4 regions of the Streptomyces sp. 4N124 genome follow, and region 3 is predicted to be linked to each of the others. Evidence: riboswitches for the same ligand, from Rfam matches in the RefSeq annotation. Region 3 holds a riboswitch; each other region holds the start of a gene.
What was found. A riboswitch is a leader RNA that binds a small molecule or an ion and turns the genes downstream of it on or off. The one in region 3 is predicted to bind cyclic di-AMP.
Positions count from the first base shown of each region.

Region 1: another riboswitch for cyclic di-AMP. It lies ahead of ACTWQO_RS27940 (transglycosylase family protein); the one in region 3 lies ahead of ACTWQO_RS44155 (NlpC/P60 family protein).
Region 2: another riboswitch for cyclic di-AMP. It lies ahead of ACTWQO_RS40130 (M23 family metallopeptidase); the one in region 3 lies ahead of ACTWQO_RS44155 (NlpC/P60 family protein).
Region 4: another riboswitch for cyclic di-AMP. It lies ahead of ACTWQO_RS22370 (M23 family metallopeptidase); the one in region 3 lies ahead of ACTWQO_RS44155 (NlpC/P60 family protein).

Region 1 covers NZ_JBQQBS010000031.1:24,073-31,400, forward strand. Annotated here, with positions in the region: gene ACTWQO_RS27920 (SurA N-terminal domain-containing protein) at 1-239, shown strand, start outside; gene ACTWQO_RS27925 (nucleoside triphosphate pyrophosphohydrolase) at 316-1,293, shown strand; gene ACTWQO_RS27930 (cytochrome P450 family protein) at 1,290-2,552, shown strand; gene ACTWQO_RS27935 (LysM peptidoglycan-binding domain-containing protein) at 3,093-4,073, shown strand; cyclic di-AMP (ydaO/yuaA leader) riboswitch at 4,263-4,445, shown strand; gene ACTWQO_RS27940 (transglycosylase family protein) at 4,449-5,150, shown strand; gene eno (phosphopyruvate hydratase) at 5,489-6,769, shown strand; gene ACTWQO_RS27950 (FtsB family cell division protein) at 6,862-7,328, shown strand, end outside.
Region 2 covers NZ_JBQQBS010000061.1:51,441-58,768, forward strand. Annotated here, with positions in the region: gene ACTWQO_RS40125 (helicase HerA domain-containing protein) at 1-2,243, shown strand, start outside; cyclic di-AMP (ydaO/yuaA leader) riboswitch at 2,495-2,652, shown strand; partial or broken gene ACTWQO_RS40130 (M23 family metallopeptidase) at 2,664-3,704, shown strand; partial or broken gene ACTWQO_RS40135 (PrsW family intramembrane metalloprotease) at 3,937-5,229, opposite strand; gene trmB (tRNA (guanosine(46)-N7)-methyltransferase TrmB) at 5,254-6,024, opposite strand; gene lhgO (L-2-hydroxyglutarate oxidase) at 6,584-7,328, opposite strand, start outside.
Region 3 covers NZ_JBQQBS010000081.1:14,224-21,551, forward strand. Annotated here, with positions in the region: gene ACTWQO_RS44145 (hypothetical protein) at 1-67, shown strand, start outside; gene ACTWQO_RS44150 (tellurite resistance/C4-dicarboxylate transporter family protein) at 45-1,046, opposite strand; gene ACTWQO_RS44155 (NlpC/P60 family protein) at 1,160-2,323, opposite strand; cyclic di-AMP (ydaO/yuaA leader) riboswitch at 2,332-2,502, opposite strand; gene ACTWQO_RS44160 (ScyD/ScyE family protein) at 2,766-3,854, shown strand; gene pcrA (DNA helicase PcrA) at 3,980-6,463, shown strand; gene ACTWQO_RS44170 (M23 family metallopeptidase) at 6,513-7,328, opposite strand, start outside.
Region 4 covers NZ_JBQQBS010000021.1:111,411-118,738, reverse strand. Annotated here, with positions in the region: gene ACTWQO_RS22385 (bifunctional acetate--CoA ligase family protein/GNAT family N-acetyltransferase) at 1-926, opposite strand, end outside; gene ACTWQO_RS22380 (HPr family phosphocarrier protein) at 1,106-1,387, shown strand; gene ACTWQO_RS22375 (GntR family transcriptional regulator) at 1,503-2,198, opposite strand; gene ACTWQO_RS22370 (M23 family metallopeptidase) at 2,387-3,145, opposite strand; cyclic di-AMP (ydaO/yuaA leader) riboswitch at 3,159-3,325, opposite strand; gene ACTWQO_RS22365 (M16 family metallopeptidase) at 3,539-4,927, opposite strand; gene ACTWQO_RS22360 (M16 family metallopeptidase) at 4,924-6,309, opposite strand; gene ACTWQO_RS22355 (DNA gyrase/topoisomerase IV subunit A) at 6,631-7,328, shown strand, end outside.

The sequences.
Region 1 (7,328 bases), on a different contig from region 3:
CGGAGCGCCTCGACGAGAACCTCCGCCTCCAGTTGGAGGCCCAGAAACTCGCCGAGAACCTCGGCACCGACACCAGCCAGCCCGCCTTCTGGCAGGCACTGTCCGAGGCTTCCGACAAGCTGAACGTCGACCTCAACCCGCGCTACGGCGCCTGGGACGTCGAGAAGAGCAGCCGCGTCGACGCGAAGACCCCATGGGTCCGGGAGGTCACGGCGACGGGGACGCAGGAGACGGCGTAACGGCACGGCGGCAACCGCCGCCTGCCCCCTGTGGACAACTCGGGGCACCGTCAGTGGGGTGCGTTACGTTCGGAGAGTGAACGCAACCAGCGCAGAAGCAGAACAGGCCTCCGGCCGCATCATCCTGCTCACCACCAGCCACCGCGTCGCGCCCGGACTGCTGTCCTGGTCCGCGTGGCAGACACTGCACGGCGCCGACCGGGTGCTGTGCGCGGACGGCGCGCACCCGCAGCTGCCGTATCTGCGGGAGGCAGGGATATCGGTGGACGAGGCGTCCCCGACCGCCGAGGACCTGGTCGACATCTGCGCCGGAGGGCGGACGGTGGTGGTCGTCGCCACGGGCGAGGGCGAACCGGCCCTGACGGACGGCCTCGCGCGGCTCGCCGGATCGGGCCGCTTCCACATGCCCGACCTGGAGCTGCTGCCCGCCTCGTACGACCTGCCGGGCGCCCGCCTCCTCGACCTCGTCCAGGTCATGGACCGGATCCGCGCCGAGTGCCCCTGGTCGTCGCAGCAGACCCACAAGGGCCTGGCGAAGTACGCGATCGAGGAGGCGTACGAACTCGTCGAGGCGATCGAGGACGGCGACGCCGATGAACTCCGCGAGGAGCTGGGGGACGTCCTGCTCCAGGTCGTCTTCCACGCCCGCATCGCCGAGGAGGACACCGACTCCCCGTACTCCATCGACGACGTGGCGGGCGGAATCGTCACCAAGCTGATCCACCGCCACCCGCACGTCTTCGGCGACGAGACGGCGACGACCCCCGAAGAGGTCAAGGAGCACTGGCTGCGCACCAAGGCGGCCGAGAAGCGGCGGAAGTCGGTGACCGACGGCGTCCCCCTCGGCCAGCCCGGCCTCGCCCTCGCGGCGAAGCTGGCCTCGCGCGTGCGCACGGCGGGACTCGACGTGCCGCTGCCGAAGGCCGAGGGCGTGGGCTATGAGCTGCTGGCGCTCGCGTCCCGCGCTGAGGCCGACGGGGTGGACCCGGAGGCCGCGCTGCGGGCGGCGGCCCGGGCCTACCGGGACGCGATCAGGGAGACGGAGGGGGTATGAGCGCGCACCCCGCTCCCGCCCCCGAGCTGTTCACCTGGGAGTTCGCGAGCGACCCTTACCCCGCCTACGCCTGGCTCCGCGAGCACGCGCCCGTCCACAAGACGCGGTTGCCCAGCGGTGTGGAGGCCTGGCTGGTCACCCGGTACGCCGACGCCAAGCAGGCACTCGCCGACGCGCGCCTGTCAAAGAACCCGGCGCACCATGACGAGCCCGCGCACGCCAAGGGCAAGACCGGCATCCCCGGTGAGCGCAAGGCCGAGTTGATGACGCATCTGCTGAACATCGATCCGCCGGACCACACCAGGCTGCGGAGGCTGGTCTCCAAGGCGTTCACCCCTCGTCGCGTCGCCGAGTTCGCGCCCCGGGTCCAGGAGCTCACCGACGATCTCATCGACCGGTTCGCCGAGAAGGGATCCGCCGACCTCATCCACGAGTTCGCGTTCCCGCTCCCCATCTACGCGATCTGCGACCTGCTCGGCGTCCCCCGCGAGGACCAGGACGACTTCCGGGACTGGGCGGGCATGATGATCCGGCATCAAGGGGGCCCCAGGGGCGGGGTCGCGCGGTCCGTGAAGAAGATGCGGGGCTATCTCGCCGACCTCATCCACCGCAAGCGCGCGGCCCTCCCCGCCGAACCCACGCCCGGCGAAGACCTCATCTCCGGTCTCATCCGCGCCTCCGACCACGGCGAGCACCTCACCGAGAACGAGGCCGCGGCGATGGCCTTCATCCTCCTGTTCGCCGGCTTCGAGACGACCGTCAACCTCATCGGGAACGGCACGTACGCCCTCCTCACCCACCCCGAGCAGCGAGCCCGCCTCCAGAGGTCCCTTGCCGCCCACGACACCGCCCTCCTGGAAACCGGCGTCGAGGAACTCCTGCGCTACGACGGCCCCGTGGAACTCGCCACCTGGCGGTTCGCCACCGAGCCGCTCACCGTCGGCGGGCAGCACATCGCGCCGGGCGACCCCGTCCTCGTCGTCCTCGCCGCGGCCGACCGGGACCCGGAGCGGTTCGCCGACCCCGACGTCCTCGACCTCGGCCGCCGTGACAACCAACACCTCGGATACGGCCACGGCATCCACTACTGCCTCGGCGCCCCACTCGCCCGCCTGGAAGGCCAGACCGCCCTCGCCACACTCCTCACCCGCCTCCCCGACCTGCGACTCGCGGTGGATTCCACCGATCTGAGATGGCGCGGCGGCCTCATCATGCGCGGACTGCGCACACTGCCGGTCGAGTTCACACCGCCGGGCTGAATGCTTGCCGGTCGCATTCGCGGCCCCGGGCTGAATGCTTGCCGGTCGCGTTCACGCCTCCCGCCTGATGGCCTGCCGGTGGAGTTCGCGGCGGCGGGCTGGTGGTTTGCGGTCGTGTTCACGCCTTCCGGCTGAATGCTTGCCGGTGGAGTTCGCGGCGGCGGGCTGGTGGCTTGCGGTCGTGTTCACGCCTTCCGGTTGAATGCTTGCCGGTGGAGTTCGCGCCGCCCGGTTGAATGCTTGCCGGTCGTGTTCGCGGCGCCGGGCTGGTGGCTTGCCGGTGGAGTTCACGCCACCGGGCCGGTGGCCTGCCGGTCGTGTCACGCCATCCCGCTGATGACTTGCCCGTCGAGTTCGCGCCACCTGGCCAACTCGCCTCACCTGCGCAAAGGTGACACGCACTCATGTCTGTGATCTTCACGTGATCTACGCGGCATTAACTTGTGACAAGTGAGGGGCTGCCTATACGTTCACGGATCAGCGCGGCCCCTCAGCCCCACCCGCCGCGCCGGTCCCTGCTGTCTCGCGAAAGGCCCCCGCATGCTCTCCGGGAACGGTCGTCACCGTCGCCCCCGTCAGGCCCCGGCCCTGCTCGTCGCGGCCGGAGTGACCGGCTCCGCCATCGCCATCCCCCTCCTCGGTGCGAGCGGCGCGAGCGCGGCCGACGGCAGCACCTGGGACAAGGTCGCGGAGTGCGAGAGCGGCGGCGCCTGGAGCGCCAACAGCGGCAACGGGTTCTTCGGCGGGCTGCAGTTGCCCCAGGAGGACTGGGAGCAGTACGGCGGCCTCGACTACGCCCCGAGCGCCGACCAGGCCAGCCGTTCCCAGCAGATAGCCGTCGCCGAGAAGATCCTCGCGGACCAGGGCGCCGGCGCGTGGCCCGCCTGCGGACTGCTCCACGGCCTCGGTGAGGACTCCCGCTCGGCGAACGTCGACACGGGCCTGGCGGGCGAGGCATCGGCCGAACCGTCCACCTCGCCCGACACTTCCTCCGACTCATCCGGTTTGTCCGACTCACCTGAGTCACCTGAGTCATCCTCTTCGGAGTCGTCCCCCTCCGCTTCCCCTTCCTCGTCCTCCCCTTCGCCGTCCTCCCCGTCTCCGTCTGACGAGCCGTCGGATGCGGCGGACAACTCGGCCAAGTCAGACACATCCCCCGATTCCAGCCCGAGTGCCTCGCAGGATTCCGCCAGCCCTTCCGCGGGTCCCGTCGAGGGTGACGATACGGGCAAGTCGGGCCAGAGTGGCGGCTCTTCGTACCTTACGGACACCGGAACCGGAACCGGCAAACATCGGGGCGTCAGCGCGGACGAGGCCGAGAGTGACGTACGTACCGACACCTCCGGCCGTCACGCCACCTACAGCGTCCGCACCGGGGACACTCTCGCGACCATCGCCGACTCCCTTGAGCTGAACGGCGGATGGCGGGCGCTCTACACCGAGAACCAGGGAACCATCGGTACCGACCCGGACCTCATCATCCCCGGTCAGACCCTCGAAGTCGGTATCGAAACGGGCTAAATCCAACGGTAGTTGACGCCCTGCTTCGCGCTGAATGTCCGGTTTAGTGAAAGTGTGGGATGAGTCTCAGAAGCCCTGATCGTCTTTGAAATTCCACGGATCGCGTGTCTACGGTCATCACCGCTCGCCAACACGAGCCCCGGCTGCCACAACGCCGAATCCTGCCAGTGGCCGCACGGGAACAGTCGTCGCTTAACAGCGCCGTAGGCAGGAGCGGGGGACCCAAGGTAAGCGCCGCGCCGGTCAGTTGACCGAGCGGCTTGGGGTGAAGCCGTGCCCCGTACGGGACGAAAGCCTCGTACGAGACATGGCCGGGCAACTCAACCGGCCCGAACCCGACAGCTCACCTCGCAGGCGTCGGTGAGGGGATCAATCATGCTGTTTTCCGGCAAGGGCAAGCACCGCCGTCCGTCCAAGGCCACTCGTGCCATCGCCATCGCCGGTGTCACCGGTGCCGCCGTCGCCGCCCCGCTGATGGCGGCCGGCAACGCCTCCGCCGCCACCGCCTCCGAGTGGGACGCCGTCGCCCAGTGCGAGGCCGGCGGCAACTGGTCCATCAACACCGGCAACGGCTACTACGGCGGTCTGCAGTTCTCCGCCTCCACCTGGGCCGCGTACGGCGGCACGCAGTACGCCGCCACCGCCGACCAGGCCTCCAAGGCCCAGCAGATCGCGATAGCCGAGAAGGTCCTCGCGGGCCAGGGCAAGGGTGCCTGGCCGAACTGCGGCACCGGCCTGTCGAGCGCCTCGTACAACGGCTCCGGCGCCTCGTCGAGCGGTTCCTCGCAGAACCAGAGCAGCGAGAGCACCACGCGCTCCAGCGAGCAGCAGTCGGCCTCCCGCTCCGCCGAGCGCCCCGCCGCCGAGCAGAGCACCAAGAAGACCGTCACCACCCCGACCGGCAAGAAGGTCAAGAAGGGCGACGGCGAGTACAAGGTCGTCAAGGGCGACACCCTCAGCACCATCGCCGAGGAGCACGACGTCAAGGGCGGCTGGGACAAGGTGTTCCAGCTGAACAAGGACATCGTCGAGGATGCCGACCTCATCTACCCGGGTCAGCAGCTGCACCTCAAGTGATCTTGCCTTCACGGGCAGAACACGGCTGAACCACAGCTCCCTCACATCCGTGGTCTATGTATTGAAGGCCTCGTGAGGGTCCCCCCGTCCCCACGGGCTCCCCGTCCCCGGTGCGTCATTCCCCCGTACGCACCGGGGCGGGGCTTTTTTCTGCCCCGAGTCGGCCCCGCGTCGGCCCCACGTCCGCCCCACTTTTTGTTCCGTTCAGAAACAATTTGCTCTCGGTTCTGTCCATCGGGTGGGTGACCCGGTGGCCGATCGCCCGGAGCCGGTTAGGCTCATCTCGCAGAGCCGCTGCGGTCCTGCTAAACCGCGTCACATCCACGAAGGAGATGCTCGTGCCGTCCATCGACGTCGTCGTAGCCCGGGAAATCCTGGACTCCCGAGGCAACCCCACGGTCGAGGTCGAGGTCGGCCTCGACGACGGCAGCACGGGTCGTGCCGCCGTTCCGTCCGGTGCGTCCACCGGCGCCTTCGAGGCCATCGAGCTGCGTGACGGCGACCCCAACCGTTACCAGGGCAAGGGTGTCGAGAAGGCCGTCCTCGCCGTCATCGAGCAGATCGGCCCGGAGCTGGTCGGCTACGACGCCACCGAGCAGCGCCTGATCGACCAGGCGATGTTCGACCTGGACGCCACCGACAACAAGGGCTCGCTCGGCGCCAACGCCATCCTCGGCGTCTCCCTCGCCGTCGCGCACGCCGCCTCCGAGGCCAGTGACCTCCCGCTCTTCCGCTACCTGGGCGGCCCGAACGCGCACCTGCTGCCGGTGCCGATGATGAACATCCTGAACGGCGGCTCGCACGCCGACTCCAACGTGGACATCCAGGAGTTCATGATCGCCCCGATCGGCGCGGAGACCTTCTCCGAGGCCCTGCGCTGGGGCGCCGAGGTCTACCACACGCTCAAGAAGGTGCTGAAGACCAAGGGCCTGTCCACCGGCCTCGGCGACGAGGGCGGCTTCGCCCCGAACCTGGAGTCCAACCGCGCCGCGCTCGACCTCATCATCGAGGCCATCAAGCAGGCCGGTTACGTCCCCGGCGAGCAGATCGCGCTCGCGCTCGACGTCGCCGCGTCCGAGTTCTACAAGGACGGCAGCTACGAGTTCGAGGGCAAGTCCCGCTCGGCCGCCGAGATGACCGAGTACTACGAGGAACTCGTCTCCGCGTACCCGCTCGTCTCCATCGAGGACCCGCTGTACGAGGACGACTGGGCCGGCTGGAACGCCATCACCGAGAAGCTGGGCGACAAGGTCCAGATCGTCGGCGACGACCTCTTCGTCACCAACCCGGAGCGCCTGGCCCGCGGTATCGAGGAGGGCTCCGCCAACGCCCTGCTGGTCAAGGTCAACCAGATCGGCTCGCTGACCGAGACCCTGGACGCCGTCGAGATGGCCCAGCGCAACGGCTTCAAGTGCATGATGTCCCACCGCTCCGGCGAGACCGAGGACGTCACCATCGCCGACCTCGCCGTCGCCGTGAACTGCGGTCAGATCAAGACCGGCGCCCCGGCCCGCTCGGACCGCGTCGCCAAGTACAACCAGCTGCTGCGCATCGAGGAGATCCTCGACGACGCGGCGGTGTACGCCGGTCGCAGCGCCTTCCCGCGCTTCAAGGACTGACACAGGCCTTAGAGCAGCGTCGTACGTACGTCCCCGTACTCGGTCCCGTACCGTGTGCGGGGACGTACGCACGTATGAAGGGGAGGTGGGTCATGGCCGTCAAGGACCGGGACCGTTTCTCCACCGCGACCAGGATCCGGCTGCTCGGCGAGCAGACGGCGGCCCGTGTCTACCGGTCCCAGACCAAACGCCAGGCCCGCCGCTCCCGGCTGACCGGCCGCGCGGCGCTGCTGGCACTCGTCCTGTGCTCGCTGGTCGTGGCCCTCGCCTATCCGATAAGGCAGTACGTCTCCCAGCGCGCCGAGATCGCCGACCTGGAGCAGCAGAAGCAGCTGGCCCACGAGCGGGTCGAGCAGCTGCGGGACCTCAAGGCGCGCTGGCAGGACGACGCGTACGCCCAGCAGCAGATCCGGCAGCGGCTGCACTATGTGATGCCGGGGGAGACCGGGTTCATCGTGGTCGACCCGCACGCGGCGAAGCAGTCGCGCGCCGACACCGGGGCGGCGGACCGTCCCTGGTACCTGAACGTCTGGGACGGCGTCGACAAGTCCGACGCCTC
Region 2 (7,328 bases), on a different contig from region 3:
ACACCTGGGGGCTCATTTCCCGGTCGGCGGTTCGGTCCGCCCTGGATCGGTTCGAGGTCCTGCCGACACTCGGAGCGATTCCCGACGAGGCCACTGCCGCCGCCATCATCAGCAACCGATTTCGCCAGGGCTACGAGGCCGAGGGGTTCACCCCGCCCTACCCGACGTGGCCGATCAGCCCGGCCGCGCTGGCCGAAGCCCCCCACCGGTTCACCGCACGGCGGCTGCTCAAGCGCGTCGAGAAGCACCTCGCCGACTGTGAGCAGACCGGCACGGTTTCCGAACTGACCTCCCTGACAGGCGAAGAGCCCATGGGAGCCGCACAGCCCACGCCCGTGATGGCCGGCAACCTGAACGCCTTGACCGAGTCCTTCGCAAAGCTCCGTGCCGAGGCCGATGATCGCGGGCCGCTCAACGCCGCGTCCGAGGACGACGTGATGCCCGCCCTGCTGGGCGCGGGACTGCGGAGCCTGGTCAAGGAACTCGGTGCGGACGAGACACGGTTCCTCATCGAGACGGACTTCGGCCGCAAGGCGGCGCTGCACGCCCGGCTGCGCCATGTCGTCGACGAGGACAGCGAAAGCGAGATCCACTGGTCCTTACGGGCGATCGCCACGGACAACGCTCGCGCCGCCCAGACCCGGATACGCAACGCGGCTGTGGAGGCCGGCCTGGCGGCCCACCTGACGAGTCGCCGTCTGATCCTGCTGCGGAACATGCCGTATCCGAGCGGTGCCAAGACCAAGGAGATCAAGGACGACTTCGAGGCGCGGGGTGGGGTGTCGTTACCGATCGGCGCCGCCGATCTCCGGACCCTGGCCGCTCTCCGGGCCATGCTCGACGACCGTGCGCCAGGCCTGGCCGAATGGCTGCGACAGGAACGCCCCGCCTCCCGTATAGAGGTCTTCGCGCCGGTGCTGGCCGATCTGCGGCAGCAATTCGGCATCACGGCCACGGACACCGGCTCCAGCGGGGACACGGCGGACGCGGCGGACATGTCGGAGGACGCCGAGCCGGCTCGTACCGAGATCGTCATCGGCGCCACGGTCCGGGGCCGCCGTCCGTTCGCGGTTCCCATGGAACGGCTCCGGATGCACACCGCGGTGGTGGGGGCGGCGGGATCGGGCAAGACGGTCCTGATCAAGCGACTTGTGGAGCAATGTGCTCTGCGCGGTGTCTCGGCGATCGTGCTGGATCCGAACGACGACCTCGCCCGGCTCGGCGACCCCTGGCCGCGCACGCCGGATCGCTGGGCGGAGGAACAGGAGCGCGAGGCCCGACGCTATTTCGCGGATGTCGAAGTGGTGGTGTGGACGCCGGGCCTGAACCGGGGACGCCCGATCTCCTTCTACCCGCTCCCCGACTTCGGTCCGGTCCTTGACGACGAGGACGACTTCCCGCGTCTGGTCAGGTCGACCGTGACCTCACTCGCGCCGCATGCCGGTGTACGGGGCAGCAGTGCTCGCGCGACCCAGCAGCTGGGGGTGCTCAAACGTGCCCTCGAACGGTACGCGCGCGACGGCGGCAAGACCTTGGCCGGCTTCGTCGAGCTGCTCGCCGAGCCCTCGCCCGACATCGTGAACAGCAGGACCAGTCGCTTCGCGGTTCAGATGGCGGACACGCTGGAAGCCGCGATGGAGACCGACCCGCTGTTCGGGGAGTCCGGCGCACCCGCCGATCCCGGGATGCTCCTGATCCCGTCGCCGGGAAAGACCGCCCGTATCTCGGTGATCAGCTTCGTCGGCCTGTCCGGCGACGGACCGGCCCAGTTCGTCAGCCGTCTCCAGGCGACCTTGTTCTCATGGTTCCGGGCGCACCCGGTCGGCGACCGTGCCCTGGGCGGGCTACTGGTGATGGACGAGGCGCAGAACTTCGTACCCTCCGGTGCGGCGAGTCCGAGTACGGAGAGCACGGTCGAACTCATCCGCCAGATACGCAAATACGGACTCGGGATGGTCCTCGCCTCGCAGACGCCCAGGGGGATCCACAATCAGGCGCTGGGCAACACGGTGAACCAGTTCATCGGCCGCCTTACCGTTCCCGCTCAGATCAACGCCGTCGAGACCATGGCGGAGGCGCGGAACGCGGTCCTCGACAACCTCGCGGGTCTCTCGCGCGGCATGTTCAACGCCGCGACCGAGGGGACCGGATTCAGCAAGATCGAGGTGCCGATCTGTCTCAGTCACCACGATGTGCCGCTCAAGGAGGACGAGATCGTCGAGCGAGCCCGCCGCGGTACGTGAGGGCGCGGTTGTTGTCACCCGGCGTGAGTGGACGGTCCCGCTCCGGTAACAACTGACACAACGTCAGAACTGGTGTGACTGCTGAGTTGTCGCTGAGGCGCGGCCAACTCGCCCGTTTTTCATCGGTCATGACCCGTACGTCCTGCGCAAAAACGTTAATGATCAAGCGGAACCGCTTGGAATCCGGCCCCCGCGTCTATTAACGTTCGATAACGCAGCGCGGTCGTCCCAGCCGTCACAAGAGTCGGCTCCGTGCGCACGCGCCGAATTCCGCAAGGGAACCGGGGAACCACCACCTTGGGGTGAATCGCGCGGATGCCACCGTGGAAGCACGGTAGGTATACGCGCGTAGGAGACCTTCCTGCTCCGAACCCGTCAGCTAACCCGGTAGGCGAGAAGGAAGGAAAGGAGTACGCCTACGTGGCGTCCAACCGGCCTGCCCCCGAGGCCCCCTTCGTGCCGAGTCAGCGCGAGCCCGACACCTTTGTGTACGGCGGCTACCGCACCGACGACGAGGGCCCGCTGGAGGAGTGGAACCCCACCGAGGAGTCCATTCGTCCCGTACGCGGCCGGCACCGCGTCAGCAAGCAGCGCAACGGGGCATTCGCCCGGAGCTCCACGGTTCTCGGCGTCGGCGTCATAGCCGCTGTCGGCGCGGGCGGCATGGCCAGCGCCAACACCGGCAAGCCGCCGGTGTCCATCTCCCTGCCCGACCTGCCGTCCGTGGGCTCGATCATCTAGGACGACGCCGCCGAGGACTCGGCGGACACCGCGACCGCGCTCAGCACTGTCAGCGTGGCCTCCACCGAGAGCGAGCAGTCCGCCGCCGACGCGGGTGAGACGCTGCGCTCCCGGATCCTCGCCCAGGCCGAGCGGCAGCAGGACCAGGTCGACAGCAAGGCCGCGCAGGCCGTGCAGGCCGCCGCGCAGAAGGAGGCCGCCGAAGCGGCCGCCAAGGCGGAGCAGGAGGCCAAGGCCAAGGCCGCCGCCGCGAAGAAGAAGGCGGAGGAGGAGGCCGCGGCCAAGGCGGAGGCCGAGCGGCTCGCCCAGCTGGCCAAGCAGTTCGCGCTGCCGACCTCCTCGTACACCATCACCTCGACCTTCGGTCAGGCCGGTTCCCTCTGGTCCTCCGGCTACCACACCGGCCTCGACTTCGCCGCCCCCACGGGCACGCTCATCAAGGCCATCCACAGCGGCACGATCACCGAGGCCGGCTGGGACGGCTCCTACGGCTACAAGACCGTCCTCACCCTCGACGACGGCACCGAGCTCTGGTACGCCCACCAGTCCTCGATCAGCGTCAGCGTCGGCCAGAAGGTCGCCACCGGCGACGTCATCGGTCGCGTCGGCGCCACCGGCAACGTCACCGGCGCCCACCTCCACCTCGAGGTCCACACCGGCGGCTCCGACAGCGGCATCGACCCGATGGCGTGGCTGCGGAGCAAGGGGCTGAACCCCTGAGGTAGCGCTGCTGCGGCGGGGCCGTCTCAGCTGCGGCCGCCGTCCCGCTCAGCTGCGGGCATGCGTGCCGCCGGGGGCGGTGCCCACCTGGCAGGCGGCAGTACCTCCCGCCAAGCTGCGGGCATTCGTGCCGCCTAGGGCGGCACGGGTGGGCGCAGGCGGCACCCCGTCAGCGCCGGGGGCCGCGCACCCACCCCCGCCCAGCCGCACGCCGGGCCACTCGCAACGCCGGCTAGGTCCGATACGGGTTGTACGCGGGATACGGATACGGCACCGCATTCCCATACGCCCCGTACACCGGCAAAGGCGGCGCAGCCACCCGCGCCGCATGGTCCAGCGCCGGCCCCGCAACCCCCCTCCGCTGCCACAGCTCATGCAGCAACTCCCGCTCCCGTACGACGAAGTCGGCCCCCGCCCGCCCCCGCCGCCCCCGATGCCGCAGAAACGCCAGCGACGTCGCGTACGCCTAGTACTGCGCCACCGCCCGCCCCGCCGGCCTGCCGAAGTGACGACGGGCGTACTCCCGGGCCAGCCGCCGCGCCCGCATCGACCCGAGTACAAAGGGCGCGGCCGGCCCCAGCCAGCCCGCGGCGACATACGCGGGCAACTCGGCCCGTACGGTCCTCAGCTCCCGCTGCCGCGTCCAGATCAACAGCCAGGTCAGCAGCACGAACGCGGGCACCATGAAGATGGCGTACACGGCGAAGAACCCGTACGTGCCGAAGCTCGACGAGCCGTTCCACATCGCGTGCATGCCCATCGCCAGCAGCAGCCCGGACAGCGGCACGAGCACGCGCCGGACATGCTGCCGGTCCGCCGAGAGCGCGGCGACACCGAAGCCGATGCCGGTGAGGACGGTGAAGAGCGGGTGGGCGAACGGCGACATGATGATGCGGACGAAGAACGTCGCCGCGGTCACGGAGGCGATACCGCGGTCGCCGGTGAGCTGGTCGGTCCCGAAGGCCGTACCGAGGTAGAGGATGTTCTCGGTGAACGCGAAGCCGGTCGCGGTGACCCCCGCTATCACCACCCCGTCGACGATCCCGGTGAAGTCGCGTCGCCGGAAGAGAAAGACGAGCAGTACGGCCGCCGCCTTGGCGGACTCCTCCACGATCGGCGCTATCACCGTCGCCCCGAGGGTGTCCGCGCTGGACGGATCCGCGGTCGCCGTAGCTATCCATCTGGTCGCGAAGCTGTTGGCGACGATCGCTATCAGCGCCGCCGCGCAGGCGCCCCAGGCGAAGGCGAAGAGGAGGTTGCGCCAGGGGCCGGGTTCGACCCGGTCGAGCCAGCGGAAGGCGGCTATCAGCAGCGGCACGGGGAACACCGACAGACCGAGCCCGACCAGGAACCCCTCCGTGCCGGTCTGTTCGCGGACCAGGGCGAGGATGACGAGGCCGGACAGCGCGAGGAGCGTGATGAGGGCGCCGTACCGCACCCAGCGCTTCTGCCACCAGTGCGCGTGCCGCCGCGTGCCACCGGCGGGATCTCCGGTGTGCGGCGGGAACGGGGGGGTGGTGGCCACGGTTTTGACCCTAACGAGGGAAGGTTACTGGGGACCTTCGTGCAGTACGCGGCGGAACAGCAGGTCGTTCACGACATGTCCCTTGTCCAGCCCTTGGCCCTCGAAACGGGTGAGCGGCCGGAAGTCGGGACGCGGCGCGAAACCGCCGTCGGGCTGCGTGTTCTCGAAGTCCGGGTGCCCGCTCAGCACCTCGAGCATCTGTTCGGCGTACGGTTCCCAGTCGGTCGCGCAGTGCACGGTCGCCCCCGGCTTCAGCCGGGTCGCGGCGAGGCTGAGGAACTCCGGCTGGATCAGCCGCCGCTTGTGGTGCCGCTTCTTGGGCCAGGGGTCGGGGAAGAAGACGCGCAGCCCGTCGAGGGAGTCGGGGGCGAGCATCTCGCGGAGCAGGATGATCGCGTCGCCGTTGCCCACACGGATGTTGGACAGGCCGTGGTGGTCGGCCAGGTTGAGCAGATTGCCCTGGCCGGGGGTGTGCACATCGACGGCGAGGATGTTGGTCCCGGGGTCCGCCGCGGCCATCTGGGCGGTCGCCTCCCCCATCCCGAACCCGATCTCCAGCACGACAGGGTTCGCGTTCCCGAACAGCTCGGTCAGATCGACGACCCGCTGCCCGTCGATATCCAGCCCCCACTGGGGCCACAGCCGCTGCAACGCATCCGCCTGCCCCGCCGTCACCCTGCTCCGCCGAGGCTGAAAACTCCGAATCCGCCGCTCGAAATGCGACCCCGCGGGATCGGCCTTCGGCCCATCGGGAAACCGCGGCTCCCCCTTGGCTCGGCTATGACGAATGGACATGCCGGCTGCGTGATCAGCTTCGGTGGCGTGGTGAGTCTCAGACACAGTGGGGTCGATTTTACTGGCCCCCGCCAAGCTGCGGGCATGGGTGCCGCGGGGGCGGCGCCCACCCGGCAGGCGGTGGACTGCCGTCCCACCAAGCTGCGCCCGCCGCCCCGCTCAACTGCGGGCATGTGTGCCGTGAGGGCGGTACCCGTCCAGCGGGCGGCAGGGCGTGGTCCCGCGAAGCTGCGGGCATGTGTGCCGTGAGGGCGGTACCCGCCCAGCGGGCGGCAGGCCGCTGTCCCGTCCAAGCTGCGGGCATGTGTGCCGTGAGGGCGGTACCCGCCCAGCGGGCGGCAGGGCGTGGTCCCGCCAAGCTGCGGGCATTCGTGCCGCCTGGGGCGGCACGGGTGGGCGCAGGCGGCACCCCGTCAGCGCCGGGCTGCGCGACCCACCTCACGGCGCCCAGCCCCGCGGCACCCCGTCAGCCCCGGGCCGCGCGACCCACCCCGGCCAGCCCCAACGCCGTCGCACCGCTACACGTCGCCCAGCTCAGCCAACACCCCCCCCCGCACAGCTACACCCCGCCCAGCACAGCCAACGCCCTCCGCGCCACCTCCCGCCCGATCGGCAGCGAAGCCGTCGCCGCAGGCGAGGGCGCGTTCAGCACATGCACCGCCCGCTCCCCCTCCCGGATCATGAAGTCATCCACCAGCGTCCCGTCCCGCAACACCGCTTGCGCCCGCACCCCCGCCGCAGCCGGCACCAGATCGTCCCGCGTCACCGCCGGCACCAGCCTCCGCACGGCCTGCGCGAACGCCTCCTTCGACACCGACCTCCGCAGCTCCCCGGCCCCATACCGCCAGTGCCGCCCAGCCATCCGCCACACCCCCGGCCAGGCCAGCACCCCACCGAGCTCCCGCACCCGCACGGTCCCCCACCCGTACCCCTCGCGGGCCAGCGCGGGCACCGCATTCGGCCCGATGTGCACGCCTCCGTCGATCCCGCGCGTGAGATGCACCCCGAGGAACGGAAACGCCGGATCCGGCACCGGATACACCAGCCCCCGCACCAGCTCGGGCCGCGCCAGCGAGAAGTACTCCCCGCGGAACGGCACGATCCGCATCCCGGGCTCGTCCCCGGTCAGCCGCGCCACCTCGTCGCAGTACAGCCCGGCGCAGTTCACCAGCACCCGCCCCCGTACGACCGCCCCGTCCCGCGTCCGCACGGCCACTCCGAGCGTCGGGCGCCGATCCACCTGTACGACCTCCGCGCCGTACCGGATCTCCGCCCCGGACGCCTCGGCCAGTTGCCGGGCCACG
Region 3 (7,328 bases):
GCCGCTGTTCGGCCTGGTCGGACTGCTGACCACGGCGAACGTCTTCATCGCGGTGCTGTGGACCTGACGTCCTGCGGTGCGGCGGCGGAGGTGGCGGCGGCCCGCGTGGCCGTGATCATGCCGGCGGCGACCGCGAGCCAGGCGGCCACCGCGATCCACAGCAGCACCTCACCCAGCCCGTCCAGCCACGGCACATCGAGGGCGGAGGACACGGAGAGCGTCGCCGCCGCCGTCATCCCCAACGGGAAGACGGTCGCCCAGCGACGCACGTCGTAGCGCAGCCGGGGGCGGACGAACTCGGCGACGAGCAGGACGGCGTACCAGGCCAGGTCGAGCACGAGCACCACGGCGGTCATGAAGCGCAGGACGCCGTCGTTGTCGTCGTTCCAGAGGTACAGGGCCGCGCTGTCGGCGGCGACGATTTTCGACCCGGCGAGCGCGGAGATGGCGAGCGCGCCGCCGGCGACCCAGTGATCACCGGCCCCTTCGGCCACCTGCCGCAGATCGAAGCAGGCCAGCGCGACGCAGTACAGCACAAGACCCAGCCAGAACAGCACCATCGCCGCCCGCGCGAGCCAGGCCGCCCCCTCGGCAGCGGCCAGCGTGGCGCCGAGCACCGCGAGCCCCTGCGTGGCCACGCAGCCCAGGAACACCGCGCCCGGCATACGCCGCCGCCAGTGCCGTACGACGGCGACGAGCAGCACCGGGCACAGCACGGCGGCCAGCGCGAGCAGCGCCTCGGCGAGCGGCTGCCAGTCCAGGGCGGAGAAGCGGGTGCCGAGGACCGTCGTCGCCGCCACGGCGGTGAGAGCGCCCGGCGTCGCCGCCTCGGCGACCCACCTCTCCCGCTGCCGCAGCAGCCGTACGACGAAGTCCGCGGCCAGCCCCAGCCACGCCGCGCAGGCCACCGCGAGGGCGATACGGGACAGGACCTCGTACCCCGTCAGATGCAGACCGACCGACACGATGCCGGTCGCCATCACGGCGGCACCGGCCGCCGGTGAGCGCTGTGCCCACCAGGCGCGGAGGGGAGAGGGGCGGGGCATGGCCCCGATGGTAGGGAGCGGCACGCGCCTTGAGAGCGGGGCACGCGCGCGTGCGTACGGAAAACGCACGAGCGCGTGCGCACGGGAAACCCCGGTGCCGCGTCCCTGTCCTGTCAGGCGGGCCGTACCACGCTGTGGATCGACGACTCACCGTCGTAGTAGATCGACTCCTCACGCACATAGGCCCCCGGCTTCGGCGCGTGGATCATCATCCCGTTGCCGATGTAGATGCCGACGTGGCTGATGTCGTCGTAGAAGAAGACCAGGTCGCCGGGTTGGGCGGCGGAGAGGGAGACGGTCGTGCCGGCGTTCACCTGGTCCCAGGTGGTGCGCGGGAGGGAGATGCCGGCGGCGTTCCACGCGGCCTGGGTGAGGCCGGAGCAGTCGTAGGAGTCGGGGCCCGTGGCGCCCCAGACGTACGGCTTGCCGATCGTGGAGCGGGCGAAGGCGAGGACCTTCTCGGCCTTCGTGGCGTACGAGGAGTCGGCCACGGAGGTGTCGGAGGACTCCGACGTGCCGGTGCCGCTCTCCTGCTGCCGTTGCGCCTCCTCCTGGGCCGCCGCCTCCGCCGCGGCCTGCTGCCTGGCGAGTTCCGCGGCCTTGCGCTCGGCCTCCTGCTGCTTCTGCCGCTCGATCTCCGCGAGCCGCGCCTTCTCCTCGGCGGTCAGCTTCGACAGCAGCTCGCGTGCGTCGGCCAGCTTCTGCTGGACGGTCGTCTTGGCGGTCTTCAGGTCGCCCTGCGACTCGGTGAGCGTCTCCAGGCTCGCGGTGGCTTCCCGGCGCTTCTCCATCGTCGCGGACTGCTGCGTGACGAAGTCGTCGACCGCCTCCTTCTGACGGCCGGTCATCCGGTCCATCAGCTGGGTCTGGTCGAAGTAGTCCTGCGGGGTGTCCGCGAGCAGGAAGGTCGCCGTGTCGGGGGCGGAGGCGCCGGTGCGGTACTGGGCCGAGGCGAAGGAACCCAGTTCCTCGCGCGCCTCGTTGAGCTTCTGCGTGCGCTGCGCGACGTCGTCGAGGAGGGTGTCGACGCGCTTGCGCTGCTTGGTGGTCTTCTCTTTCGCCGAGTTGTACTTCTCGGTCGCCGACTCGGCCTGGCGGTAGAGGTCGTCGACCTTCTTCTCGACCTCTTCGAGACTCGGCTTGTCGTCGGCCGGGGGAGCGGCGTTGGCCGACTGGGACAGCAGGGCCACGGAGGTGAGGGCCGCCGTGGCGAGGGCGGGGGTCCGTATGCCTGCGACGCGCGAACCCGAAGGACGCGACTTGCGGTGCGACGCCAAGGGAGGCGACTCCTTCCATCTTCCGCCTACCGAGTTAGCTGTCGGGTTCGGGCGGGTGGTTCGGAAGGGTTGCCCTACGACCGCTTCCCGAAGGGAAGTCCGGTCGATTCACCCCAAGTTCGGTGGGTCCCCGGCTCCGGTCTGCCCAGCGGGCGCGCCGGACTCGGCGGAGGCCGTACGGCCCGGCGACGTTCGCCGGTAGGGGTCGTGCGGCCTGGAGGAACGCTAGCCAACTCGTGTGGCCCCTGTGAAGGTTGATGGGCGAAATGCCCGATACATTTTCGTGACCTTAGCCTGGGGCGTCGCTCGCCGTGGTCAATACGCAGGGGTCTGCGGCGAGTTGCTCGTATTTTGTCCGGAGTGACAGCGTCCGCCCGCTTCGGGGCGGTAGCTTCCAGCCAGCCACGGTCGGGAGCCGTGGCGGCTGAGAGGGAGTACGGCCATGAGGACACGCACCGCACTCGTCATCGCCACAGGAGTCGCACTCACCGCCACCGCGGGCATCGCACCCGCGAGCGCAGGCGCCGGACAGGACAGCCACACCGGCGGCAAACCCGTCGTCCGCGTGATCGCGAAGGGCCTCGACAATCCGCGCCAGCTGTCGTACGACCACGGGCGCCTGTACGTCGCCGAGGCCGGCCGCGGCGGCAAGCAGTGCATCGGGGAGGGGCCGGAGGGCGAGACCTGCATCGGCCTCTCGTCGGCCGTCACCAAGATCTACTGGAACGGGGGCGCATGGAAGCACTACAGGGTGGTGCAGGGCCTGCCCTCGGCCGCCGCCCCGGACGGCGGCTTCGCGACCGGCGTCGACGGCGTCTCCGCGCGGCACGGCAAGCTCTGGGGCGTCGAGACCTTCGCCCCGCCGGAAGCCGGAGTGCCCACGACGCCGCCCTGGAACAAGCTCGGCAAGCTGCTGAAGATCACCCACGGCAAGGCGAAGATCGCCGCGGACATCGCGGCCGTAGAGCTGAAGCACAACCCGCACAAGGCATCCGTGGAGTCCAACCCGTACGCCGTCCTCGCGCTCCCCGACGGCCGCAAGATCGTCGCGGACGCCGCCGGGAACGACCTGATCGAGGTCTCGCCGTCCGGCCGGGCCCGCCCCTTCACCGTCTTCCCGGACCACGACAAGAACCAGTCCGTCCCGACCTCCCTGGTGCTCGGCCCCGACGGCAAGCTCTACGTCGGCGAGCTCAACGGCGAGACCGAGAAGCCCACCGCGCGCGTGTGGCAGGTCGACCCCTGGACCGGCAAGATCCTCGGCTGGAAGTCCGGCTTCGGCTCGATCACCGGCCTCGCCGTCAACGACAAGGGCGACCTGTACGTCAGCCAGCTCTTCGCCGGCGTCGTCACCAAGGTCTCCCACGGCAAGCGGACGAACGTGAAGGTGCCGTTCCCGGCGGGCGTGGCCGTCGACCCGTACGACGGCAAGGTCTATGTCTCGGCCTGGTCCGTCGCCGACCGGGACGGAACGGATCTGGGGCAGGGGAGGACGCCGGGCGGCCAGGTCTGGAAGATCCTCGGCTTCTGAGCCGGCCGGCCTTCTTCTGGGCCGACTGAGGGTTCGCACACTCTGAGACCCTTGGGGCTTGGAATTCGGCGATGTTCTCAGGGCGGCGGCGGGCTGTCAGTGGGGCGCCCTAAACTCGGAGAGCGATGAGCAGCCTCTTTGATGACAGCTTCCTGGCGGACCTCCAGGCCCCGCGGGCCCATGCGGAGGAACCCCCGCCGCCGCCCGAGGACGATCATGTGCCGGAGCCGGTTCCGGACGATCTGTTCGGCGGGAAGTTCGACGCGCCGCCGGACCGGGACGCGTACTACCGGGACGGCGCCCACCGCCCGGCGGTGGACCCGGCCGCGCTCCTGGACGGGCTGAACGAGAACCAGCGAGCGGCCGTCGTCCACTCCGGCTCCCCGCTGCTCATCGTGGCCGGCGCCGGCTCCGGCAAGACGCGCGTGCTGACGCACCGCATCGCGTACCTGCTCGGCGAGCGCAAGGTGCACCCCGGCCAGATCCTCGCGATCACCTTCACCAACAAGGCCGCCGGTGAGATGAAGGAGCGCGTCGAGCAGCTCGTCGGCCCGCGCGCGAACGCGATGTGGGTGATGACCTTCCACAGCGCATGCGTACGCATCCTGCGCCGCGAGTCGAAGAAGCTCGGCTTCACGTCATCCTTCTCGATCTACGACGCCGCCGATTCCAAGCGTCTGATGGCCCTGGTCTGCCGCGACCTGGACCTCGACCCCAAGCGCTACCCGCCCAAGTCCTTCAGCGCCAAGATCAGCAACCTCAAGAACGAGCTGATCGACGAGGAGGACTTCGCCGCCCAGGCCACCGACGGCTTCGAGAAGACCCTCGCCCAGGCATACGCGATGTACCAGTCGCGCCTGCGCGAGGCCAACGCCCTCGACTTCGACGACCTGATCATGACGACGGTCAACCTGCTGCGCGCCTTCCCGGACGTCGCCGAGCACTACCGCCGCCGCTTCCGGCACGTCATGGTCGACGAGTACCAGGACACCAACCACGCGCAGTACGCCCTGGTACGCGAACTCGTCGGCACCGGCGAGCACGACGAGGACGTACCGCCCGGCGAGCACGACCTGCTCCCCGCCGAACTGTGCGTCGTCGGTGACGCCGACCAGTCGATCTACGCCTTCCGCGGCGCGACCATCCGCAACATCCTCCAGTTCGAGGAGGACTACCCGGACGCGACGACGATCCTGCTGGAGCAGAACTACCGCTCCACCCAGACCATCCTCACCGCCGCCAACGCCGTCATCGAGCGCAACGAGTCCCGCCGCCCCAAGAACCTGTGGACCAACGCGGGCGCGGGCGCGCGCATCACCGGCTATGTCGCCGACACCGAGCACGACGAGGCGCAGTTCGTCGCCGAGGAGATAGACCGCCTCACGGACGCGGGCGACGCGAAGGCCGGCGACGTCGCGGTCTTCTACCGTACGAACGCCCAGTCCCGTGTCTTCGAAGAGGTCTTCATCCGCGTCGGCCTGCCCTACAAGGTCGTCGGCGGCGTCCGCTTCTACGAGCGCAAGGAGGTCCGGGACGTCCTGGCCTACCTGCGCGTGCTCGCCAACCCCGAGGACTCGGTCCCGCTGCGCCGCATCCTGAACGTGCCCAAGCGGGGCATCGGCGACCGCGCCGAGGCGATGATCGACGCTCTCTCGCAGCGCGAGAAGATCAGCTTCCCGCAGGCGCTGCGCCGCGTCGACGAGGCGTACGGCATGGCCGCGCGGTCGACGAACGCGGTCAAGCGGTTCAACGTGCTCATGGAGGAGCTCCGTACGATCGTCGAGTCGGGCGCGGGACCCGCGACCGTCCTTGAGGCCGTCCTCGAACGCACCGGCTACCTCGCCGAGTTGCAGGCCTCCACCGACCCGCAGGACGAGACCCGGATCGAGAACCTCCAGGAACTCGCCGCCGTGGCCCTGGAGTTTGAGCAGGAGTCCGGGGAGGGAGAGGCCGCGGGCGGACTCTCCGACTTCCTGGAGCGCGTCGCCCTGGTCGCCGACTCCGACCAGATCCCCGACGAGGACGAGGAAGGCGCGGGCGTCATCACCCTGATGACCCTGCACACCGCCAAGGGCCTCGAATTCCCCGTCGTGTTCCTGACCGGCATGGAGGACGGCGTCTTCCCGCACATGCGCGCCCTCGGCCAGACCAAGGAACTGGAGGAGGAGCGGCGCCTGGCGTACGTCGGCATCACGCGCGCGCGTGAGCGCCTGTATCTGACGCGGTCCGCCATGCGGAGCGCGTGGGGGCAGCCGTCGTACAACCCGCCCTCGCGCTTCCTGGCGGAGATCCCGGACCAGCACGTGGACTGGAAGCGGACCGGTCCCTCCGCGGCCCCCGCGGGCCCGGTGTCGGGTGTCGCCGCCTCGCTGTCCTCGTCCCGCTCCCGCTCGTCGGCATCGGGCGCGTCCGGTTTCGCCACGCGACGGACCTCGGAGAAGCCGGTGGTCGCGCTGGCGGTCGGCGACCGGGTCACCCACGACCAGTTCGGTCTCGGCACGGTGATGGCGGTCAAGGGCACCGGCGGCAACGCGGAGGCCACGATCGACTTCGGCGACACCAAGCCGAAGCGGCTGCTGCTGCGGTACGCGCCGGTGGAGAAGCTCTGACGGAGCCGGGCCCTCGCTGAACCGCGGGGGCCCGCAGGCACGTTCCGTCTTACGTCGGGTCCAGCCCGTGGCTGCGCAGCCAGGCCAGCGGGTCTATGGCGGAGCCACCGGCGGGCTTCACCTCGAAGTGCAGGTGCGGACCGGTCGAGTTGCCGGAGTTGCCGGAGTACGCGATCGTGTCGCCGGCCTTCACGGTCGTACCGGACGAGACGGCGTAGGTGGAGAGGTGGCAGTACCACGTCTCCGTACCGTCCTTGTCGGTCACGATCATCATGTTGCCGTAGGAGCTGTTCCACTCCGTGCGGACGGTGCCGTCGGTCGCGGCCATCACCGGCGTGCCGTACGAGACCGGGAAGTCGATGCCGGTGTGGATGGACATCCAGTTGATGCCGGACTGGCCGAAGTAGGCGCTGAGCCCCTGCTGGGCGACCGGCAGGGCGTACTTCGGGCGCAGCCGCTCCTTGCGGGCCGCCTCCGCCGCCGCCTTCTTCTTCTCGGCCTCCTGCTGGGCCTTGAGGTCGATGCGCTCCTGCGTACGGCTGGCCCGGTCGGCGAAGTCGTCGGCACCGGCCGTGAGGCTCTCGAGCTGGGTATCCAGCTTGTTGTTCGCGGCGGACGGCTTGACGGACTTCGTGTCCGACGCGGTCGTCGACGTGTCGCCACCGTCGTCGGTCAGTGTGCCGACGGACGCGGCGGCGATCCCCGCGACACCCATCACACACGCCGACGGCACGGCGACCGTCAGCAGCGCGGAGCGCTTGGCGGGCGTACGGCGACGGGAGCGGCCCGCGCCACGAGCGGCCGCGCGCGAGCCGGGCGCGGGGGAGGGCGTGGCGGCCTCTTCCTGCCCGTCGAGCAGGGGTGT
Region 4 (7,328 bases), on a different contig from region 3:
GCGTACCCGGCGGAGATCACGACGAGCCCCTGCACGCCGTGCTCGCCGCACTCGGTGACGACCTCGGGGACATGGTCCGCGGGCACGGCGACGACCGCGAGATCGACGGGCCCCTCGATGTCCCGCACGGAGCGGTAGGCCGGCACCCCGTCGAGTTCCTTGAGCTCCTCGGGGAGGGCCCTGTTCACGGCGTACAGACCGCCCGTGAACCCGGCGTCCCGGATGTTGCCGAGGACGCTGCGGCCCACGCCGCCGGGGGTGCGGCCGGCGCCGATGACGGCGACGGAGCCGGGCATCAGCAGCCGCTGCACGGACCGCGCCTCGGCGCGCTGCTCGCGCGCGTACTGCACGGCGAGCGACCGGTCGGTGGGTTCGAGGTCAAACTCCAGGCGTACGACGCCGTCCTCGAAGCTGCGCTTCTGGGTGTACCCGGCGTCCGTGAACACCTTGATCATCTTGGAGTTGGCGGGCAGCACCTCGGCGGCGAAGCGACGGATGCCGCGCTCGCGGGCGACGGCCGCGATGTGCTCGAGGAGGGCGGAGGCGACACCGCGCCCCTGATGGGCGTCCTGCACGAGGAAGGCGACCTCGGCCTCGTCGGCCGGCGCGGACGCGGGCAGCCCCTCGGCGCCGATGCGGTCATAGCGTACGGTGGCGATGAACTCGCCGCCGATGGTGGCCGCGAGTCCCACCCGGTCCACAAAGTCGTGGTGCGTGAAGCGGTGGACGTCCTTGGCGGACAGACGCGGGTAGGGCGCGAAGAAGCGGTAGTACTTCGACTCGTCCGAGACCTGCTCGTAGAAGCTGACCAGGCGCTCGGCGTCATCAACGGTGATGGGGCGGATGCGCGCGGTGCCGCCGTCGCGCAGCACCACGTCGGCTTCCCAGTGGGCGGGGTACTCGTGCCGGTCCGGCGCGCTCTGCATGGGGCCCAGAGTACGGCTCGCGTACGACAACGGCGCGAGGCAGTCTGTGGAGGACGGGAGTCGGGCCGAGGCCGCGGTCCGACGGCACTTCAAGGACGGGACGCAGGACCGTTCCGGCCTTGCTTCACGATATGGGAAACTGGTCTAGACAACCCTGAACACCTGAAGGGCAGCATCACATGGCTGAGCGCCGCGTCAACGTCGGCTGGGCCGAGGGTCTCCACGCCCGCCCCGCCTCCATCTTCGTCCGGGCCGCCACGGCCGCAGGGGTCCCCGTGACGATCGCCAAGGCCGACGGCAACCCCGTCAACGCGGCCTCCATGCTGGCTGTCCTCGGGCTCGGCGCCCAGGGCGGCGAGGAGATCGTGCTCGCCTCCGACGCCGAGGGCGCGGACGTCGCCCTCGACCGGCTGGCGAAGCTGGTCGCCGAGGGGCTCGAGGAGCTTCCCGAGACCGTCTGAGAAGCACAATTGAAGGGCTCGTCCGAATTTCCGGGCGAGCCCTTCGCATTTTCCGATCGCGGGCAGCAGAAATAATCCCCCGCGAATTAGACCCTCTTTGTATACGGCTCTTGTGTTAATGCCGCAGGCTCGTCATGTTTACGGCATGTTGCGAGTTCCTCACACGCTCCGTGCGCTCTCCCTGGACACCGAACCGCAGCCGGTGCACGACCGTCGAGCGCTCCGTGTGCTGCGCCGTGACCGCCCGCGCGCGCTCGCCGTCGCCGCGCGCCACCGCGTCGACGATCGCGCCGTGCTCCGCCCAGGACTCCACGGGGTTGGCCGGCGCCTCCACGGCGTACATCCAGGCGATCTTGTGCCGCAACTGGGTCAGCATCGAGGTCAGCGCGGGGCTGCCGGAGGCCTGGGCGAGCGTCTCGTGGAACCAGCCGCCCAGGGAGCGCAGATCCTCGCTGTTGCCCCTCCTGGCCCGCTCCTGCCCCAGCCTGACCAGGCCCCGCAGCACCTTGAGATGCGCCTCGGTGCGCCGCTGGGCGGCCCGGGAGGCGCCGAGCGGCTCCAGGAGCATGCGCATCTCCAGCAGGTCCGCGGCCTCCTGCTCGGTCGGTTCCGCGACGCACGCGCCCGCGTGCCGCCGGGTCACCACGAACCCCTCGGCCTCCAGCGTGCGCAGGGCCTCACGGACGGGGACGCGCGAGACGCCGTAGCGGCGCGCCAGGAGTTCCTCGGTGAGCCGGCTGCCGCGCTCGTAGACACCGGCGACGATGTCGTCCCGGATCGCCGTGCATACCGAGTGCGCCGGAATACGCATGACCGACCTCCGCTTTAATCCCCGTGAAACGTCGACGATTGACGCGTGTTCAGTGACTCTATGGCAATGAGCCGGAATTTCCGATGGCGGGCCGGAATCCATGGATATTTTTTGGACAGCCGGGGGTATGAAAGGCCGAAAGCCCCGGCTCGGGGAGCCGGGGCCTGGGGGCGCGGAGGGGTCTGCCGTCAGACGTTCACGCCGTGCGAGCGCAGGTAGGCGACGGGGTCCATGTCGGAGCCGTACTCCGCGGTCGTACGGGCCTCGAAGTGCAGATGCGCCCCGGTGACGTTGCCGGTCGCGCCGGAGAGCCCTATCTGCTGGCCAGGGGTGACGCTCTGGCCCACCGAGACGCCGATGGACGACAGGTGGCCGTACTGGGTGTACGTGCCGTCGTTCATCTTGATCACGACCTGGTTGCCGTACGAGCCCTCCCAGCCCGCCTCGACGACGGTGCCGCGGCCGACCGCGTGGACGGAGCTGCCGCTCGCGGCGTGGAAGTCGACGCCGGTGTGGCTGCCGGAGGACCACACGGAGCCGCCGGCTCCGTAGCCGGTGGAGACGTACGAGCCGGTGATCGGCAGGACGTAGCTGTTGAGGCGCTTGCGCTCGGCCTCGCGGGCGGCGCGCTCCTTGGCCTCGCGGGCCTGCTGCGCCCGCTCCGCAGCGGCCTTCTTCTTGGCCTCGGCGGCCTTCTTCGCGGCGGCGGCTTCTTCGGCGGCCTGCTGCTGGGCGGCGGCCTGTTCGGCGATCTGGTCGGCGGCGGCGCTGCTGAGGACCGGGATCAGGCCGGTCGTCTCGGCCGCCGGCTCGGCGGCGAGCGCGGGGGCGGCCAGGGTGCCGATGACGCCGGTGGTGGTGAGGGCCGCGACGCCCGCCGCGCGGGCGGTGGTGCGCTGGATACGGCTGGGACGGCGGTGCTTCCCGGTGGCGCGGGTGAACGCCATGTAGTGGCTGGTCCTTTCCTTCCTTCTCGCCTACCGGGTTAGCTGACGGGTTCGGAGCAGGAAGGTCTCCTACGGACCCCCTCGCGGCACGCGCGGGCGTCCGATTCACCCCAGGGACTACGTTGGTGGGTCCCCGGCTCCCCTGGCTCGCGCCGTGTGGGGACTCGGCGATGACTGTCCGGTGCCGCGGGTGCGGCGCAGTGCCTGACGGACAGCCCGGAAGACGCTAAACGGGACATCTTTCAATCCCCAAACGGATCACGGCTTTTGTAGCGCATGCCACAGGCCAGACAGGCAACCTCTCCCGTAATTCGGACATAAGGGAGCCCCGGTGACGCTTCCGTCACCGGGGCTCCACGCGCGCGTAGGCCGAGTGTTCGCCTCTGGGCGGCTCTACTCGGCGGACACGACGGTGACTTGGCCGATGCCGAGGGCCTCCACCGGCTCCTTGATCTGCGCCGCGTCGCCCACGAGCACCGTCACCAGACGGTCCACCGGGAAGGCGCGTACGGCAGCCGCGGTGGCCTCGACGGTGCCGGTCGCGGCGAGTTCCCGGTACAGCGTGGCCTGGTAGTCGTCCGGCAGGTACTGCTCCACCTGGTCGGCCAGTGTGCTGGCGACGGCCGCGGCGGTCTCGTACTTCAGCGGCGCCACACCGACCAGGTTCTGTACGGCGACATCGCGCTCGGCGTCGGTGAGCCCGTCGGCGGCGAGCGTCCGCAGCACCGTCCACAGGTCCTGGAGGGCGGGGCCGGTGTTCGGGGTGTCGACGGAGCCGCTGATGGCGAGCATCCCGGCGCCCGAGCCGTCCGGGGCGGACCTGAGGACCTGCCCGAACGCCCGCACTCCGTAGGTGTAGCCCTTCTCCTCGCGCAGGACACGGTCCAGCCGGGAGGTGAGGGTGCCGCCGAGGCAGTAGGTGCCGAGCACCTGGGCGGGCCACACGCGGTCGTGGCGGTCGACACCGACACGGCCGATGAGCAGCTGCGTCTGGACGGCGCCGGGGCGGTCCACGATGACGACGCGACCGGTGTCGTCGGCGGTCACCGGCGGCACCGGGCGCGGCTGCGCGGGTGAGCCGGTCCAGGCGCCGATCGTCTCGCCGAGCAGCGCGTCCAGGTCGATGCCGGTGAGGTCGCCGACGACCACGGCGGTGGCCGTGGCGGGACGCACATGCTTCTCGTAGAAGGTGCGTACGGCCGCGGAGTCGATGTTCTCGACCGTGTCCTCGGTGCCCTGGCGCGGACGCGACATGCGTGAGCCGGCCGGGAAGAGCTCCTTGGACAGCTCCTTGGCGGCCCGGCGGGAGGGGTTGGCCAGCTCGTGCGGGATCTCGTCGAGGCGGTTGCGGACGAGCCGTTCGACCTCGCTGTCGGCGAAGGCGGGCGCCCTGAGGGCGTCGGCGAGCAGGCCGAGCGCCTTGGACAGCCGTGAGACCGGGACCTCCAGGCTGAGCCGGACGCCGGGGTGGTCGGCGTGCGAGTCGAGGGTGGCTCCGCAGCGCTCCAGCTCGGCGGCGAACTCCTCGGCGGAGTACTTGTCGGTGCCCTCGGAGAAGGCCCGCGCCATGATCGTGGCGACACCGTCGAGTCCGGCCGGTTCGGCCTCCAGCGGCGCGTCGAGGAGCACCTCCACGGCGACGACCTGCTGGCCGGGGCGGTGGCAGCGCAGGACCGTGACGCCGTTGTCGAGGGTCCCGCGCGTGGGGGCCGGGAACGCCCACGGCCTGGCCTCGCCGGCCCGGGGCTCGGGGTGGAATTCCATAGCGGCGAGCTCGGTCACTTGGCCGCCTCCTCGTTCTCGTCGGTGGCTTCCACGGTCGCCGCGGACTCCAGGTCTTCGGTGGGTTCCTCGACGGTCTCCGTGGGGACGGTCGGCTCGTAGACGAGCACCGCGCGGTTGTCGGGCCGCAGGCGGGCCTTGGCGACCTCCTGGACCTCCTCGGCGGTCACCTCGAGCACCCGCCCGACGGCGGTGAGGGCGAGCTGCGGGTCGCCGAACAGGACGGCGTACCGGCACAGTTCGTCGGCGCGGCCCGCGACCGTGCCGAGCCGGTCCAGCCACTCGCGCTCCAACTGGGCCTGGGCGCGCTCCATTTCCTCGGCCGTGGGGCCCTCCGCGGCGAACCGGGCGAGCTCCTCGTCGATGGCGGCCTCGATGACCGGCACCTCGACGTCACCGGACGTCTTCACGTCCAGCCACCCCAGGGAGGGCGCGCCGGCCAGCCGCAGCAGGCCGAATCCGGCGGCGACGGCCGTACGGTCGCGTCGTACGAGCCGGTTGTACAGGCGGGAGGACTCACCGCCGCCGAGGACGGTGAGCGCCAGGTCGGCCGCGTCGCACGCGCGCGTGCCGTCATGCGGCAGCCGGTAGGCGGCCATCAACGCGCGCGCGGGGACCTCTTCCTCGACGATCTCCCGCAGTTGCTCGCCGATGATCTCGGGCAGTTGGCCGTCGCGCGGGGCGGGCTTGCCGTCGTGCGCGGGGATGGAGCCGAAGTACTTCTCGATCCAGGCGAGCGTCTGCTCGGGGTCGATGTCGCCGACCACGGAGAGCACCGCGTTGTTGGGCGCGTAGTACGTCCGGAAGAACGCGCGGGCGTCCTCCAGGGTCGCCGCGTCCAGGTCGGCCATCGAGCCGATGGGGGTGTGGTGGTAGGGGTGGCCCTCCGGGTAGGCGAGAGCCGTCAGCTTCTCAAAAGCCGTGCCATAGGGGACGTTGTCGTAGCGCTGCCGGCGCTCGTTCTTCACGACGTCGCGCTGGTTCTCCATGGACTCGTCGTCGAGGGCGGCGAGCAGGGAGCCCATGCGGTCGGCCTCCAGCCAGAGGGCGAGCTCCAGCTGGTGGGTGGGCATGGTCTCGAAGTAGTTGGTGCGCTCGAAGCTGGTGGTGCCGTTCAGCGAGCCGCCGGCGCCCTGCACCTTCTCGAAGTGGCCGTTGCCCTTCACCTGGCCCGAGCCCTGGAACATCAGATGCTCGAAAAGGTGAGCCAGGCCGGTACGGCCCTTGACTTCGTGGCGCGAGCCGACGTCGTACCAGAGGCACACCGCCGCAACCGGGGTCAGGTGGTCCTCGGAGAGCACCACGCGCAGGCCGTTGGCCAGGCGGTGCTCGGTCGCTGTCAGGCCCCCGGTGCCTGCCTGGTCTGTGGCCGTGTGACCCATGGGCATGTACGTCCCTTCGATCGCGGAAACACTCGTCGTAACTGCGGAAATCCCGCCGGTCCTGCCACTGTATGCAAGCGTGCGAAGGGTCGGCGAAGTTCCCGCCCGACGTACGCCCAGAGCGAGATCGCGTAGCCTGCGGGCGTGCTGTCCCGCCTGAGGCGGGCGGCACCTGTGAACGCCGGGCGGGACGGCCGACGCCGGGTCCTGGTCCGCGTTGTCAGTGCCGCGGTCCACAATGGTCCGCGTCAGATTCATTCAACGCTTCAGCAAGAGCGCGCCCGTGGGCGAGCGACCAGTAGACAGAGGAGCCAGGCAGCGATGGCCCGCCGCAGCACGAAGACCCCGCCGCCCGACGACTCGTACGAGGAGCGGATCCTCGACATCGACGTCGTGGACGAAATGCAGGGCTCCTTCCTCGAGTACGCGTACTCGGTCATCTACTCCCGAGCCCTGCCGGACGCCCGCGACGGCCTCAAGCCGGTGCACCGCCGCATCGTCTACCAGATGAACGAGATGGGCGTGCGCCCCGACCGCGGCTATGTGAAGTGCGCCCGCGTCGTCGGCGAGGTCATGGGTAAGTTGCACCCGCACGGCGACGCGTCGATCTACGACGCCCTGGTGCGCATGGCCCAGCCCTTCTCGATGCGAGTCCCCCTGGTCGACGGGCACGGCAACTTCGGCTCGCTGGGCAATGACGACCCGCCCGCCGCCATGCGGTACACCGAGTGCCGGATGGCCGAGGCCACGGGTCTGATGACGGAGTCGATCGACGAGGACACCGTCGACTTCACCCCGAACTACGACGGCCAGGAGCAGGAGCCGGTGGCCCTGCCCGCCGCCTTCCCGAACCTCCTGGTCAACGGCGCCTCGGGCATCGCGGTCGGCATGGCCACGAACATGCCGCCGCACAATCTGCGCGAGGTGATCGCGGCCGCCCGCCATCTGATCCGGCACCCGGGCGCCGATCTCGACGCCCTGATGAAGCACGTCCCCGGCCCCGACCTGCCCACCGGCGG